DNA from 2 places in the Vagococcus sp. JNUCC 83 genome. Region 2 is predicted to be linked to the other one. Evidence: predicted binding sites of a transcription regulator. Region 2 holds the regulator's gene; the other holds the start of a gene.
The links. Region 2 encodes NrdR, which represses ribonucleotide reductase genes. Its sites were predicted from a motif close to ACACNATATATNGTGT; they were not measured.
Positions count from the first base shown of each region.

Region 1 (8,352 bases), 670 kb from region 2:
AAACAAGAAGCCATTCCTCTACTCAAAAAATTAAATCCACAGCATAAAGAATTGGTATCTCGTTATTTAAGATTTATTGATATAGGTGAATCACAATTAGTTACAGATTTATCTCAATTAATTGATGAACAAACAAATCCAACGATTGCACCTTATGCAAAATCTAATGAAGTTATGTTAAGATTGACGGCACAGAGTTCTGATAAAAAAACAGCCCATCATTTACTTGATGAGATGGAAGAAAAAATATTAGCCATTGAAAAAGAATATTTTTATGGATATGGGGAAGATTTGACAATACAAGACGTTGCAATTACTCAGCTGATGAAAAAAGAAAAAACGTTGTCAGTTATCGATTTATTAACGGATGGACAGTTTTATACTCGAGGAATGGAGGTTTCAGGTGCTAATCAAGCCTTGAAAGTCAGTTTATCTATAAATGATAAAGATAATATAAATTCGTTATTAGGAACGAACTTTAATACTTCGACTATCGATTTATTAGGAGATGGCCTAGCTAATTATGGTCTAAATCGTTATTCAACAGATTATGTTATGGTTATTATAGGAGATGTGGAAAAAGGAAATGATGATTTACCTGAAGGAATCGTGTGGTTCTTCTTGGGGACAAAAGATGGTGTGTTAAATAAAAGAAGAATATTTAAACGCCATACAGACTATATTAAAGATGGAGCGATTAAACACGGATACAATTTTTTAAGGAAAAACAGCTAGCAATACACGAATATCTGTTCGCTTTTTTTCTTGCTTTTTATGTAAAAAAAAAGTATTATAAAGTGAAGAGATAAATATAACTGGAGGTACATTCATGTCAGATAATCGTAAAGCAGCGCTAGATGCTGCATTAAAAAAAATAGAAAAAGATTTTGGTAAAGGGTCAGTTATGAAACTTGGTGAGAAAGTTGATACACAAATTTCTACGGTATCAAGTGGCTCTTTGGCGTTAGATTCAGCTCTAGGTGTGGGTGGTTACCCTAGAGGAAGAATCATTGAAGTATATGGACCTGAGAGTTCAGGTAAAACAACGGTTGCTTTACATGCGATTGCCTCAGTACAAAAAGCGGGAGGAACAGCAGCGTTTATTGATGCAGAACATGCACTAGATCCTAAATACGCGAGTGCTTTAGGGGTTAACATTGATGAATTATTATTATCTCAACCAGATACTGGAGAGCAAGGGTTAAATATTGCCGAAGCACTTGTTTCAAGTGGCGCGATTGATATTGTCGTAGTTGACTCGGTTGCAGCTCTAGTACCAAGAGCTGAGATTGATGGGGAAATGGGTGATTCTCATGTGGGACTCCAAGCTCGTTTAATGTCTCAAGCATTGAGGAAATTGTCTGGAACAATTAATAAAACAAAAACTATTGCGATTTTCATTAATCAAATTCGTGAAAAAGTTGGTGTAATGTTTGGTAATCCCGAAGTAACTCCTGGCGGTAGAGCCTTAAAATTTTATGCCACTGTTCGTTTGGAAGTGCGTCGTGCAGAACAATTAAAATCTGGAACTGATATTATTGGTAATCGTACCAAAATAAAAGTTGTAAAAAATAAAGTTGCTCCGCCATTTAGGATTGCAGAAGTAGATATCATGTATGGAGAAGGAATTTCACAAGAAGGTGAACTGATTGATATGGCTTCTGATAAAGATATCGTCAATAAAAGTGGTGCTTGGTATTCTTATGAAGAAGAACGTATTGGTCAAGGACGCGAAAACGCAAAGAAATATTTAATTGATCATCCAGAAATGAGAGAAGAAATCTATCAAAAAGTTCGTCTAGCTTATAATATGGATGGTGTTGAAGCAGTAGAAGAAACACTTGAAGATAATGATAATACAGAAAAAGTATCGCTAGAGTTGGAAGAATAAAATTAGAATAAACTATGGCATTAATGTAAAATAACGAAATATGTTATTTATAAAACACTATGTCGTAGTTTATTTTTTTTGGATTAAGATTTGCTCTCTTTTTAAGTTGACACTCCTTTTAACAAAGATTAGAATATAGTATGTATAGTTAAATATATACATTCATATTTTTGCATATGATTTAGTCATAGTGAAATGTTTTATATCTACGAATAACACAATAATAAAGATAGTATGGAGGTGTTTTTATGGCTGCTACGATACTCCTTGCTATCATCGGTTTAATTGTAGGTCTAGCAATTGGCTATTTTATTGCCATGACTCGACATAAGAAGTCTATAGAAGGAGCGAATAATACTGCCACCGGGATTATTCGACAAGCCAAGAAAGAGGCTGAGACTCTAAAAAAAGAGCATTTGTTGGAAGCGAAAGAACTGAATCAACAGTACCGATTAGAAATTGAAAGTGAGCTGAAGGAAGAAAGAGCTGAACTGAAAAATCAAGAAAATAGACTATTACAAAGAGAAAATAATCTTGATCGAAAAGATGACTCTTTAGAAAAACGCGAACGCTCACTTGAAGACAAAGAGGAGAAGCTTGATTCAAGGAAACAATTGATTGATGAGCGGGAAAAAGAGGTATCAACCTTAATTGAAAAACAAGAGATAGAATTAGAACGTATTGCTAATCTATCTAAAGAAGAAGCACAAAATATCATTATGGATGAGATGAAGGTTGAACTATCTCATGATAGAGCCATGATGATTAAAGAAAGTGAACAGCGTGTGAAAGATGAAGTAGATCGTAAGGCACGTAATATGTTAGCGCTAGCGATTCAAAGAAGTGCTGCTGATCAGATTTCTGAATTGACAGTAACAGTTGTGACATTACCTAATGATGACATGAAAGGTCGGATTATTGGTCGGGAAGGGCGAAACATTCGAACACTTGAAACGTTAACAGGGATTGATTTGATTATTGATGACACACCTGAAGCGGTAGTATTATCGGGATTTGACCCTATTAGACGAGAAATCGCACGCATGACGCTAGAAAAACTAATTCAAGATGGACGTATTCATCCAGCTCGTATTGAAGAGATGGTGGAAAAATCTCGTAAAGAAATGGATGAACGAATCAGAGAGTATGGAGAAAATGCTGCATTTGAGGTAGGCGTTCATTCGTTACATCCGGACTTAATTAAAATACTGGGTCGTTTGAGATTTAGAACTAGCTATGGTCAAAACGTGTTAAATCACTCAATCGAAGTCGCTAAACTTGCCGGTGTTTTAGCCGAAGAACTTGGTGAAGATGCGACACTAGCACGAAGAGCAGGGTTACTACATGATATCGGTAAGGCATTAGATCATGAGGTTGATGGTTCGCATGTTGAAATTGGGACAGAGCTGGTAAGTAAATACAAAGAAAATTCAGTAGTAATTAATGCAGTGGCTTCACATCATGGTGATGTAGAGGCTACATCAGTTATTTCAGTATTGGTTGCTGCAGCTGATGCATTATCAGCTGCTAGACCAGGAGCTAGAAGTGAGTCATTAGAAAACTATATCAAACGTTTAGAACGTTTAGAAAGTATAGCAAATGATTTTCCTGGTGTGGATACAAGTTTTGCGATTCAAGCAGGTCGTGAAATACGTGTCGCGGTTAAACCTAATGAAGTAACAGATGATGAAGCAGTTATCTTAGTGCATGACATTCGTAAGCGAATTGAGGATGAGCTTGAATATCCTGGACACATTAAAGTAACTGTTGTACGTGAAGTAAGAGCAGTAGATTACGCTAAATAATAACAAAAGGGGCCTTAGAGAAATCTAAGGTCTTTTTTTCTTTGAATACAAATAATAGATTGAATTATTACTTAACTAAAAATATTAGTGAATAAAAAAACAAAATAAAAATTGATAAACAAAAATGCTACACACCAACCTTTATAACTATATATAGTGTTTATTTGTTTTAAATTAAAATGATAATACTATATATAGTTGAAAAAGACATCTTGTTAAGGTATGATAATAGATGAATTTGTAAAAGGAGCATGGTGAAAATGATAGATTTTGTAGAATTAAAAGAAAAAATGAGCAAGGGGTTTGATGGGCTACACACCATTAATGTCATTAAACGTGATGGACGAATTGTCGAATTTGATTTACAAAAAATAACACAAGCATTATTAAAAGCAGAAAATAAAGTTAATGGACCTATTGATGAGATATCTTCTATCAAAGTTGAAAGGCTTGTATCAAACATTGTCTCAGAGATTAATGACCGATTCACTAAAGATGTTAAGATTTATGAAATACAAAATATTGTTGAACATATCTTATTAGAAAATCGCGAGTATGCTTTGGCACAAGAATATATTAATTATCGTACGAAACGTGATTTTGAAAGAGCTGAGTCAACAGATATCAATGTAACAATTGGAAAATTATTAGACAAAGATCAACGATTAGTCAATGAAAATGCCAATAAAGATAGTGATGTGTTTAATACACAACGTGATTTAACAGCTGGAATTGTTGGAAAATCAATTGGGTTGAAAATGTTACCTAGCCATGTAGCAAACGCGCATCAAAAAGGTGAGATTCATTACCATGATTTAGATTATCATCCATATTCTCCAATGACGAATTGCTGTTTGATTGATTTTGAAAGTATGCTTAATAACGGATTTAAGATTGGTAATGCTGAAGTAGAATCACCTAAGTCAATCCAAACAGCTACTGCTCAAATATCACAAATTATTGCCAATGTTGCATCGAGTCAATATGGTGGATGTTCAGCAGATAGAATTGATGAATTTTTAGCTCCTTTTGCGAAGAAAAACTATGAAAAACATTTAGAAGATGCTAAACAGTGGATAGCTGATGAGTCTAAACATGAGGATTATGCAAAACAAAAAACAAGTAAAGATATTTATGATTCAATGCAAAGTTTAGAATATGAGATTAACACATTGTTTACTTCTAATGGACAAACACCTTTTACCTCATTAGGATTTGGACTTGGAACAGATTGGTTTGAAAGAGAAATTCAACGCGCAATTTTCTTAAATCGAATTAAAGGTCTGGGTGGAGAACATCGAACAGCGATTTTCCCTAAGTTAATTTTTACCATTAAAGATGGTGTAAATCTAAAACCAACAGATCCAAATTATGATATTAAAGAACTAGCTTTAGAGTGTGCGACTAAAAGAATGTATCCTGATGTACTTAACTACGATAAAATTGTTGAGTTAACTGGAAGTTTTAAAGTACCTATGGGGTGTCGCTCATTTCTTCAAGGATGGACAGATGAAGATGGAAAAGAAGTCAATGCAGGTCGAATGAATTTAGGTGTCGTTACGCTTAATTTACCAAGAATTGCTCTGGAAGCTAATAGTGACATTAAAAAATTTTGGTCAATACTTGGTGAGCGACTAGCTATTGCAAAAGATGCGTTAGTATTTCGTGTTCAAAGATGTAAGGAAGCGACACCGGCTAATGCGCCAATACTATATATGTATGGTGCGTTTGGAGAGAGACTCAATAAAAATGAATCAGTTGATGAATTGTTTAAAAATAAACGTGCCACAGTGTCCTTAGGTTATATTGGATTGTATGAAGTAGCCTCATCTTTCTTTGGTGGTGAATGGGAACATAACCCTAATGCTAAACAGTTCACGCTGGATATTTTAAGTTACTTGAAACAACACACAGATGAATGGGGAAATCAGTATGGTTATCACTTTAGTGTTTACTCAACTCCAAGTGAAAGTTTAACCGATCGCTTTTGTCGTTTAGATAAAGAAAAATTTGGTGAAGTTGAAAATATTACTGATAAAGATTATTACACAAACAGCTTTCATTATGATGTGAGAAAAAATCCAACACCTTTTGAAAAATTAGATTTTGAAAAAGATTATCCTAAATATTGTTCAGGTGGGTTTATTCATTATTGTGAATACCCTGTTTTACAACAAAATAGAAAAGCATTAGAAGCCGTGTGGGATTATGCCTATGATAAAGTGGGATATTTAGGGACAAATACACCGATTGATCATTGTTATGAATGTGGCTTTGAAGGAGATTTTAATCCAACAGAGAGAGGCTTTGAATGTCCACAGTGCCACAACAATGACCCTAAAACATGCGATGTGGTGAAACGAACATGTGGTTATTTAGGAAATCCTCAAGCTAGACCTATGGTACATGGTCGACATAAAGAAATTTCATCTAGAGTAAAACATATGAAATAAAAAAGAGTTTGTTACTCTTTTTTATTTTGAAAAAGGAGTCCAATAATGAGAAATCCAAAACCTAAAGAATGGGTATCAAAAGATTATAGTCAAGGGTATATCGCAGATTATAAACCCTTTATGTTTGTTGATGGTGAAGGGGTTCGTTGTAGTATTTACGTGAGTGGGTGTTTGTTTGCTTGTAAAGGGTGTTTTAATCGAGCGATTCAAAACTTTAGATATGGTACTCCTTATACAAACGAATTAGAGGATAAAATAATTGAAGATTTATCCCATGACTATGTCCAAGGATTAACACTATTAGGTGGCGAACCTTTCCTAAATACAGAGGTGTGTTTATCTCTTGTAAAAAGAGTGAGACAGGAATTTGGCCACACTAAAGACATTTGGTCGTGGTCTGGCTATACATTTGAAGAATTATTGGTAGATAGTGAGGATAAATTAGAGTTATTAGGCTTGATTGATGTGCTTGTGGATGGACGTTTTGAATTAGAAAAAAGAGATTTGACGTTGCAATTTAGAGGAAGTAGTAATCAACGAATTATTGATGTTCAGAAATCATTGTCTCAGTCTAATGTGGTCATTTGGGATAAGTGTTTAGATAAGGAAGCCTATTATCGTTAATGTAGATGGATACGTATAGTATTCATCTTTTTTTTATGTTTTTATCCTTAAAAAGTTAAACTTATTTGTGATAATAATGCTATTAATGATTAGGGGTGTTATATGTGATTGTATCTGTAACGGTATCAGGAAACTAGAGTAATCAGTTATCTCAGAAAGTCGATTATCAACAAAAAATAATAAAAAAATTATCGTCTACCACTGGAGAGATACCATTGTTAGTATTATTAAATGATGCAAGATTATCAGAAGATAGTCTATTTGAGCAACAATTTAATCAATCAACACAAGAAAATGTTCCGTTGTATAGTAATAAGTTAGATGATTACAAACTATTTATAGAAGGTAGTGATGTGGCAGTTATCGTATCAGATGACTATGCTCAAATACCATATGATAAGTTGTTTCATCAAGAAAAACTTCGTCCTCTTATTTTATTTGATGGTGGAGCAGATGCTATAAAGCAAGCTTTGAGTAGTGATTTAAAACCTTATGCCCTTTGTATAGAAAATGAAATGATTCCAGCCTTACTGTCATTATCTAAAGAGGTTGTTGAGAATATGTTACCATCAGAAATACTCACAGATCCATTATTCGAAGATGTACCAATGGTTGTCATCTATCATAAAAAAAGTGGGGGGTATGTATCTTATAATGGCGAATTATACACGATAACTATCGAACAATTAGATGAAGTGTTAGATCATGATGGCGTGATATATGGTTTAGCAAAAGGACTAGAAAATATGGAAAAAACAATAGATTATATTGTAAAACAGGCTATCATAGGTGGTATCATTGCTTCTAAAAATCAAGATAGTTTGTTTGATGAATGTTTTTTGGAAGATAAAATTCAAGTTACTAAACTAGCTTAAAAAGAGGTTGATTAGCCTCTTTTTTTTATGGAATATAATAGCCTTGTTTGACTTTTGTTTGAATTGTGTATGTCACACCAAGTTGTTTCATTTTTTTACGAATACGATTGATATTGACTGTTAGAGTGTTATTATCTACATATCGTTCATCTTTCCATAATTTTCTTAGGAGAGTCTCCCTTTTTACGATTTTTCCGTGTTCTCTAAACAACATCACCAATAATTGACATTCGTTGTTACTAAGGTCGACAGAGCTATCACTAGTAGCTAAAGTATTGTTTTCTGTATTAAGTATCAGACCATTGTGTGAGATGATAAAAGATTTATCATCTTGAGGTGTCTGGCTAGTTCGCCGTATCATTGATTGTATTTTTAAACTAAATAAATCAGTTGAAAAAGGCACACTGATAAAATCATCAGCACCAGCTTTCATTGCGGTGATTTGTTCATTTATGGAATTATTTGTTGAAAGAAAAATAATAGGGATAGTTGTTTGTTTTCTAATTTCCTTGCACCAAAAAAAGCCATCAAGTTGATTCAATTGTCGATTGATAATAATGAGGTTAGGGTTTTCTTCAAAAATAGTATCAAATAAAAAATGGTTTGAAGTGGCAGAGATAACTTCAAAATGATGAGAAACTAGTAGATTGCTTAACATATTATGTAACGATTGATTAGGTTCGATTAGCATAATTTTCATTTGT
Region 1 covers NZ_CM132204.1:1,585,397-1,593,748, reverse strand. Annotated here, with positions in the region: gene JNUCC83_RS07725 (CinA family nicotinamide mononucleotide deamidase-related protein) at 1-735, shown strand, start outside; gene recA (recombinase RecA) at 830-1,891, shown strand; gene rny (ribonuclease Y) at 2,140-3,696, shown strand; gene nrdD (anaerobic ribonucleoside-triphosphate reductase) at 3,987-6,149, shown strand; gene nrdG (anaerobic ribonucleoside-triphosphate reductase activating protein) at 6,195-6,773, shown strand; gene JNUCC83_RS07700 (carbohydrate kinase family protein) at 6,989-7,648, shown strand; gene JNUCC83_RS07695 (response regulator transcription factor) at 7,674-8,348, opposite strand.
Region 1: the regulator NrdR is predicted to act here: its motif matches at 3,882-3,897, upstream of nrdD (anaerobic ribonucleoside-triphosphate reductase).

Region 2 (8,352 bases):
AAATACGTGACAAGTCACATATATTCCAATCTTACTAGTTGTTATCTTCGTTAAAAAACTCAGATAACTTAGCAAGACGAGGATCAATAGTTGCTTGTGTTTCAGCGTCTAATTCTTCGATGATGTCATCTTCTGAAACAACTTGCCAAAAGTCTCCTTTTGGTAATTCTGTTGATTGCTTTTCTTCTTCTGTTAATACTTGTAATGGTAAATTAAGTAAGATAAAGTCTTCAATTGCTTCTGTTAAATCAATTAAATCTTTTTCCAATACGATTATCAAGCTTTTATCATCTTCTGGTACATCTTTCAATGCATCATACTGTCTTAGTGTCATATATTCTTCGTCTATTACTAGATTCAGAGGTAACTCAACAGGTTCTAACGAACGAGATGATGGTACAGTAAGAATGGTTTCAACAGTCATATGAGCGTAATAACCCAGCTCATCAACTTCTAAAAACCCATTCACTTTAATTGGAGAAATATCAATAATAGATGGCTCTCTTTTCTTTAGAGAGGCGCTTAAATCAATGGTTTCAGAGAAATCTAATTGACTTCCACGAAACTTATTTAATTCTGATAATGCCCATTTCATTCTATCACTCCTTAAGCAACAAAAATAATTATACTAGTCTGTAATTCCTTTGTCAATCAGTTTTTGATAACGAGTCATTCTTTAAAAGTCACTATCCTCTCGGCGATTCTCACCTATCATCGTAATTTGTTTAGATAGGTACTTAATACGTTCCATAATACGCTTTGCTTTAAGTGGCTCGTCGTCCCCTTTTTGTGAAAATCGCAAGTGTTCTTCTTCTAATTGTCTCATATCTAAGTTCGAAGAAAAAAACGTTGGTAACTTTTCTTGCATACGATACTGTAAAATAACACCTAACACATCATCTCGTATCCAAGCACTCATAGAGTCGGCTCCAATATCATCAAGCATCAATATAGGTGTTTTTTTAACCGAATCTATTTTAGATGCCACACTGTCATCTTTTATTGATTGTTTCATCTCCACACAAAATGTTGGAAAATGTAAAATGGTACTCTTTACTCCTTTTGTTGCTAAGCCATTAGCAATTGCTCCTAGCAAATACGTTTTACCTACACCAAACGTTCCATATAAATATAAGCCTTGATGGAAATTATCTGGGTCATTAGAGTAGTCATTCATAAATGTGATAGCTTCACTCAATGCTTCTCGTCTTTCGGCAGTGATGTTAAACTGGTCCAATGACGCATCTTTAATATCTTTTGGCATAGAAATGGTGTGTACCCGATTACGGATCGTTTCGTATTCTTTTTTACGAATTAGCTCTTCTGTTGGTACATACGTTACATCAATGAAATGGTAATTTAAAAATAGTTTTGGTTCGTATCCAGGAGCAATCATTGACGCATCATTTGCTAGAAATTTTTCTTTTTCCTTGACAAATTCATATAATTTCGCTGAGCTTTTTAAAATATCTTCATCAGTTAGTTTATCACGATGCTCTTGAATAAACGATTGAACATCGTTATCTTTTTGGACAATATCCATCAATTCAATCAATCTATCATTAATATTTTGGTTTTTTACCGTTCGATTGAGATGTTGATTAATATGCTTCATGATGACTCACCACCTTGATTAAATTGTTTTAGTTGTTGTTCTAACTGCAATAACTCATCTCCTAAGAGAGGGGTTTCTTTACGAGTAGAGGACTCTTTAGCCCATTCTGGCAGAGTTTCAGTTCGAATTGGTTTTTTTGTATAGTTTTTATTATATGACTTTTTAACCTGTTTATTGACTGATTCTTTTTTGTGATTTTTAACTTGTTTCAGTGCCTCAGAAGCCTTAGTAATTTTATGTTGTGCCCAATCATTGGCAATCGTATTCACCATATTTTGATTGATTGATGGATTGTCCAACACGACTAATGAATAGTGAATCAACATATTAATCACTTCATCTGGTAATGGCGATTGCGTTTTTAAATTTTCAATTGTCCATCGCTCATTTTGAGCCACAAATCCATTTTTTTGTTCTTTGATAGCTTTTAAAAAAACAAGCGGTGGAATTTTTTCACAAGAAACGATTACTTCTATTTCAGGCGTTGTAAACCCTTGATGTTTCAAATCATTTTTATGTCTATCAAGCTGTTGCATAGTATATGTAACTGGCTGATTGACTGATTTATTAGGTTGACTTGACTGATTTAACTGATGATATTGTTTATAAATTCGATGTTTAAATGCCTTAACGTCAATTTGATTGGTCACATAGTCTGTACAAAACTTGACATGTTGGCTCATCTCCAACTCATTAATACCATATAACCCATGCACGGTTAAAACAATTGGTTTAAATTCGTTATCTAAGAAATCTTGATCTAATTTTAGTCCAGATATGCTGTCCAAGAAAAACTGCCAATCAAAACTGTCTGTTTCAGGTACTGTTTTTTTAGTGCTTGGTACGTGTTTCATTTCATTACTTGCTGTTGACAAGATGCTATTTTCTTGAACTAATCTTTCTTGAGAAATATGAAACACATCCACATAATTACTTGTGATATTCGTGTAACCATCCAAATCTATTTTTTTAGGTTTAAACAACTCTATCAAGGAATTAAAACGTTCTTCACCAACACGATCAAGAAGCATTAAACATAAAGCATCATCAGATAAAAATACATGAGGCGGTAAAATATTTTCTAAAAAATAAATATAATGATACCCGTCATCTTTTTTACGCACATATGTTTTGACTAAACCGATTGCTTCTAGTTTTACTCTTGCTTCAGATACCTCTTGTAAGCTATAACTCATCATATCCTGCAACGTAAAATGTCGCGTTGGCTCTTTAAACATTGTTGCATTAGTTATCAAATGTTGATACAGCACTAGTGCATTTCCACCAATAATCGGTTGGTACAATAGGTTTAAAACACGCATATCTTCACCATTTAGTAGGCTATAATAATGAACTTCAAAGGTATCTTTAGGCTTTAAATGGGTCTGTGTTTTAGACACCTAATTCACATCACTTTCTATAAATAACATTACTCGTTTTTTTCTTTATCGATTATTTCCTGAAGTTCTTCTAAAAAGACACTCATATCTTTAAATTGACGATAAACACTAGCAAATCTGATGTAAGCAATCTCATCTAAATTAACTAACTCTTCCATCACGTATTCGCCAATTAAATTTGTAGACACTTCATTGTCACCGATGTTTCTGACTCTTGTTTCAACCCGCTCAACCACTTGTTCCATCTGATCCATGGAAACAGGACGCTTTTCAGCTGAGCGCACTAACCCTCTTAATACTTTTTCACGGTTAAATTCTTCACGTGCTCCATTTTTCTTTACTACAAGCAACGGTGAGACTTCTATGCGTTCAAACGTCGTAAAACGAAAACCACACTTTTCGCATTCTCTTCTTCTACGAATCGCACGATTATCATCAGCAGGACGACTATCCACCACTCGTGAACTACTATACTGGCACTTTGGACATTGCATTTGCTTCACCTCTTCTTAAAACTGTCTCAATAGACGAAATAGTAGCACTATTATAACATGTAACACCACTATTGGTATAGATAAACACGTAATTGTTAGGTATTCTCTGATAACTTGCTCATAGCTTGTTTGTCATTTTAAGAATTTCTTTAGAATATTTTGAGTATACTAGTGACTATTTTGCATCTAAATTAATAATTTTTATACACTTGTAAAAAAATTGTGATTTCGTTGCTTTTCTTGTGACAAGTTGTCACTTTAGGTGTAAGATACAATCGTACTAAAATTATAAGTGAGGTGTTTGAAGTGACAGATGCAACAACTACGCAACAAAAAACAATAAAACACAAATGGTGGGCCCTAGCTATTTTAGCATTATCAGTTTCACTTGTTGTTATCGACGGAACCATTGTTAATGTGTCTATACCAGTCATAATGAAGGATTTGAAATTATCATTTACAGATGCTGAGTGGATCATTACTCTTTATTCTTTAATTTTTTCTTCATTATTGATTACTATGGGACGTGTCGCAGATAATTTCGGACGAAAAAAAATGCTGATTATTGGGATTACAGTCTTTTTAATCGGGTCGATTATGGCAAGCTTTTCTAAAAATATTACTTTTATGCTGGCTGCTAGAACCATTCAAGGGATTGGTGGTGCGACCGTTTTACCGACGACACTTTCAGCAGTAAATGCTCTTTTCTTTGGAAAAGATCGAATCGTCGCTTTTGCTGTTTGGGGATCAGTCATCTCTGGAATGGCAGCTATAGGTCCCTTATTAGGTGGATACTTTACAACTTACATGACATGGCATTGGATTTTCTGGATTAATTTACCGATTGGGCTGTTTATTATCCTTGCGTCATTAAAATATTTACCAGAAACATATGGTGAAAAAATGACAAGTGGGTTTGACTTTGTTGGTTTTATTTTATCAACCATTGGTTTAATTTTACTTGTATTTGGTATTATTGAAGGACGTAATTATGGTTGGTGGCATGTTAAAGGCGATCATTCAACATTATTTAACTTATCTATTATTCCTACTTTGTTAGTAGTCGGTGCCTTATTCTTTGCTCTATTCTTAGTTTGGGAATCACACATGATTAAACAAAACAAATCCCATTTACTCGATTTATCATTATTCAAATTCAAAAGCTTTTCTTTAGGAAACACCATTGCTGGAATTGTGGCAATTGGAGAATCGGGGTTACTATTTTTACTCCCACTATTTTTACAAAATATTTTAACACTAAGCCCAATCAAAGCTGGTGGAATTTTAGCCGTTATGGGACTTGGAGCATTTCTAGCCGGCGGGATGGCATCCTTTATAGTTCAGAAAACATCGGCATCATTTGTCGTTTCTCTTGGATTATTTTTAGAGACTCTCGGGTTTTTCGGCTTCTTTAAAACAGTTGACCCAAATAATGGATTAACTTGGATTATTGTTTGGTTAGTTGTCTATGGCATTGGGTTAGGATTTGCCTCTGCACAGTTAACATCAATTGTGTTAAAAGATGTACCGCCTGCACAATCTGGACAAGGATCAAGTATTCAATCTACTGTCCGTCAAATCGGCTCAGCTTTAGGGATTGCGATTATCGGAACTATCTTTGGGTTACAATTACAACATGATATTCCACACACTTTAGACAATGTTGGCTTACCAACACAAGTCCAAAAATCATTGGAATCCAGTGTTATCGGAAGTGCTGGCTCTTCTATTCGTGTATTAAAACAATCAAACCCTGCTGAATTACACTTAACAAAAGATGTCCAAAATAACATTGTGGCAAAACTTGATAATAACTTTACAAACAGTGTTGTCAAAACAATTGGTATTGCATCTATCATTATGTTAATTAGTTTTGTGTTAACATTTGGCTTGTATAAACGCAAAGACAAAGCCACTAAATAATAATAGAACCACCTGAGCATAAAATTCTCAGGTGGTTTTTTTATCTCTCTTGTTCAAGCCAAGTTTGTACTTGTTTTAGGGTGTCATCAATTCGACCACTATTATCTATTACAACATCAGCTAACTTATTCTTCTCTTCAAGAGTCATTTGACTATCGATTCGTTTCATTGCCTCTTGTTTTGTCAACTTGTCACGTTTCATCAAACGAGATAGTTGAATCTCTTTAGGCACATAACACACCATCACTGAATTCACTAACTCTTGGTATCCACCTTCATATAGTAAAGGAATATCAAGCACTATCAGTGGACGTTGTAATTTTTTTAGCTCTGATATTTTATCCAGTATGTTCTGTCTAATAGCACCCGACAAAATAGCATTGAGTCTCTCTCTCTTTTTACTATCTTCAAAAATCATTGACCCTAATTTTTTTCTATTTAGTGTGCCATCAGCTAAAAGAATTGACTGGCCAAAGTCTTGAACAATCTGCTCAAGTCCTTTAGTGCCTGGTTCAACAACTTCTCTAGCGACCAAATCTGCATCAATCACAGGGATATTTTTTGCTTTAAAATAATCACTGATGGTTGATTTTCCAGAAGCAATCCCCCCAGTTAGTCCTAATAAATACGTCATATGATTTCCCCCTAATCATGTACCACTTGACAGACCGGACAAAAATGCGTGCCACGTTGAGCGACTTTTATTTTTTCTATTGTGTGACCACATCGCTTACACGCTTCGCCTTGTTTGCCATAAGCAGACAAATAAACTTGAAAATTCCCAGCATCTCCTAAAGCATTTTTATACGTTCTAATCGTTGTGCCACCGGCTTTAACAGCAGTCGCCAACACATCAATAATCGCCGTATGAAGCGTAGTAATTTCTTTATCGGTTAAATGACTTGCTACTTGTTCTGGATGGATACAAGATTGATACAATGCTTCATCCACATAGATATTTCCTAAACCAGTCACAAGTGTTTGGTCTAATAATAATGGTTTTATTGCACGATGTTTTTTCTTTAATTGTTCTTTAAAAACTGACAAATCAAAATCAGGTAAAACAGGCTCTGGCCCAAGTTTTTTGATTCCTTTATACTCTTCACCCTGGCCTTTTGACTCCAGTGATAGACGACCAAATTTCCTCACATCTAAATACCGTAATTCTGTTCCATCTGTAAATTGAAACCTAACATGCGTATGTTTCTGGATATCGTCAGCTTGATTGTGATACTCGAATTTTCCTTCCATTCGCAAATGGCTAATCATGTCATTATGACTCAGTTTGAAAATTAAAAACTTTCCACGTCGATCAACATCTAAAATGGTTTGACCAACCAACGTATGAATAAAGTCATCTACTTCAGGCGATTCAATAATTCGTCCCCAGTCAACAATGACGTTGCTTATTTCTTTTCCTTTAACAAGTTGAACCAGTCCTTTTCTAACTGTTTCAACTTCTGGTAATTCAGGCATTCGTTCGACCCCTTTAACTTATTTTGCATCATACCATGTATCGCCGTAACTACTATCAGCTCTAAGTGGCACAGATAAATCAACAGCATGATTCATCGTTTCTTCAACTAGTTTTTGTAAGGCTGGAATTTCTTCTTCTGGCGCTTCAAAAACTAACTCATCATGCACTTGTAATAGCATGGTGGCTTGCATGTTTTCTTCTTTAAGACGTTTATTAATTTTAATCATCGCAATCTTCAAGATATCAGCAGCACTTCCTTGAATTGGTGTATTAATCGCTGTTCTTTCAGCAAATGAACGCAAGTTAAAGTTTCTAGCATTGATATCAGGTAAATAACGACGGCGATGATACAACGTTTCAACATAGCCTTTGTCTTTTGCCTCACGAACAATGTCTTCCATGTATTTTTTAACCCCTGGATACATGGCAAAGTATCTATCAATAAATTCTTGTGCTTCTTTTCGAGTAATGCCTAAATTTTGTGATAAACCGTAGTCACTAATCCCATACACAATCCCAAAGTTAACCGCTTTTGCTTGACGTCTCATATTACTATCGACGTCTTCTGCTTTTTCTATGCCAAACACACGCATGGCTGTACTAGAATGGATATCCATCCCTTCGATAAATGCTTCTTTTAAATGCTCATCATCTGAAATCGCTGCTAACACACGTAATTCAATTTGAGAATAATCAGATGCAAATAATTTCCAACCTGTTTTTCGTGGAACAAAGGCTTGACGAATTTTACGGCCTTCTTCTAATCGGATTGGAATATTTTGTAAGTTAGGGTCCACAGAACTTAACCGCCCAGTTTGTGTTAATGTTTGGATGTATCTAGTATGGATTTTATTGTCTTCAAAAATAACTTTCAGTAAACCTTCCACATATGTTGACTGGATTTTTGCTAATTGACGATAAGATAAAATACTATCTATAATAGGTGACTCACCTTGTAATTTTTCTAACACGTCAACAGCGGTTGAATACCCTGTTTTTGTTTTTTTAATAACAGGCAGTCCCATTTTTTCAAACAAAATCACACCTAATTGTTTTGGTGAATTGATATTAAATTCTTCGCCAGCTAGGTTATAGATTGTTTGTTCAATTTCGCTAAGTCGCTCAGCAAATTCACCTTTCATTTCTTGTAAACGACTCGCATTTACCGTAATGCCCTCAATCTCCATATCAGCTAAAATAAGTGCAATTGGTAGTTCAATATCATAAAATAAATCAGATTGATTTTTGTCGTCTAAATCGGTCATGATTGTCTCGTAAAGTGAGTCAATCGCCACCACTTTTCTTGCTAAATGCTCATAAAACACCTCAGAAGATTCTGGTAAACCTTTTTTTGCTCCTTTTCCGTAGATAACTTCATCACGATCGACATCATAATAATCATAGAAATGAGCGATTTGTGCTAAATCTTCACTGTTATTTGTC
Region 2 covers NZ_CM132204.1:916,727-925,078, forward strand. Annotated here, with positions in the region: gene JNUCC83_RS04310 (YceD family protein) at 35-595, opposite strand; gene dnaI (primosomal protein DnaI) at 677-1,615, opposite strand; gene JNUCC83_RS04320 (replication initiation and membrane attachment family protein) at 1,612-3,015, opposite strand; gene nrdR (transcriptional regulator NrdR) at 3,045-3,509, opposite strand; gene JNUCC83_RS04330 (MFS transporter) at 3,816-5,432, shown strand; gene coaE (dephospho-CoA kinase) at 5,473-6,066, opposite strand; gene mutM (DNA-formamidopyrimidine glycosylase) at 6,078-6,908, opposite strand; gene polA (DNA polymerase I) at 6,927-8,352, opposite strand, start outside.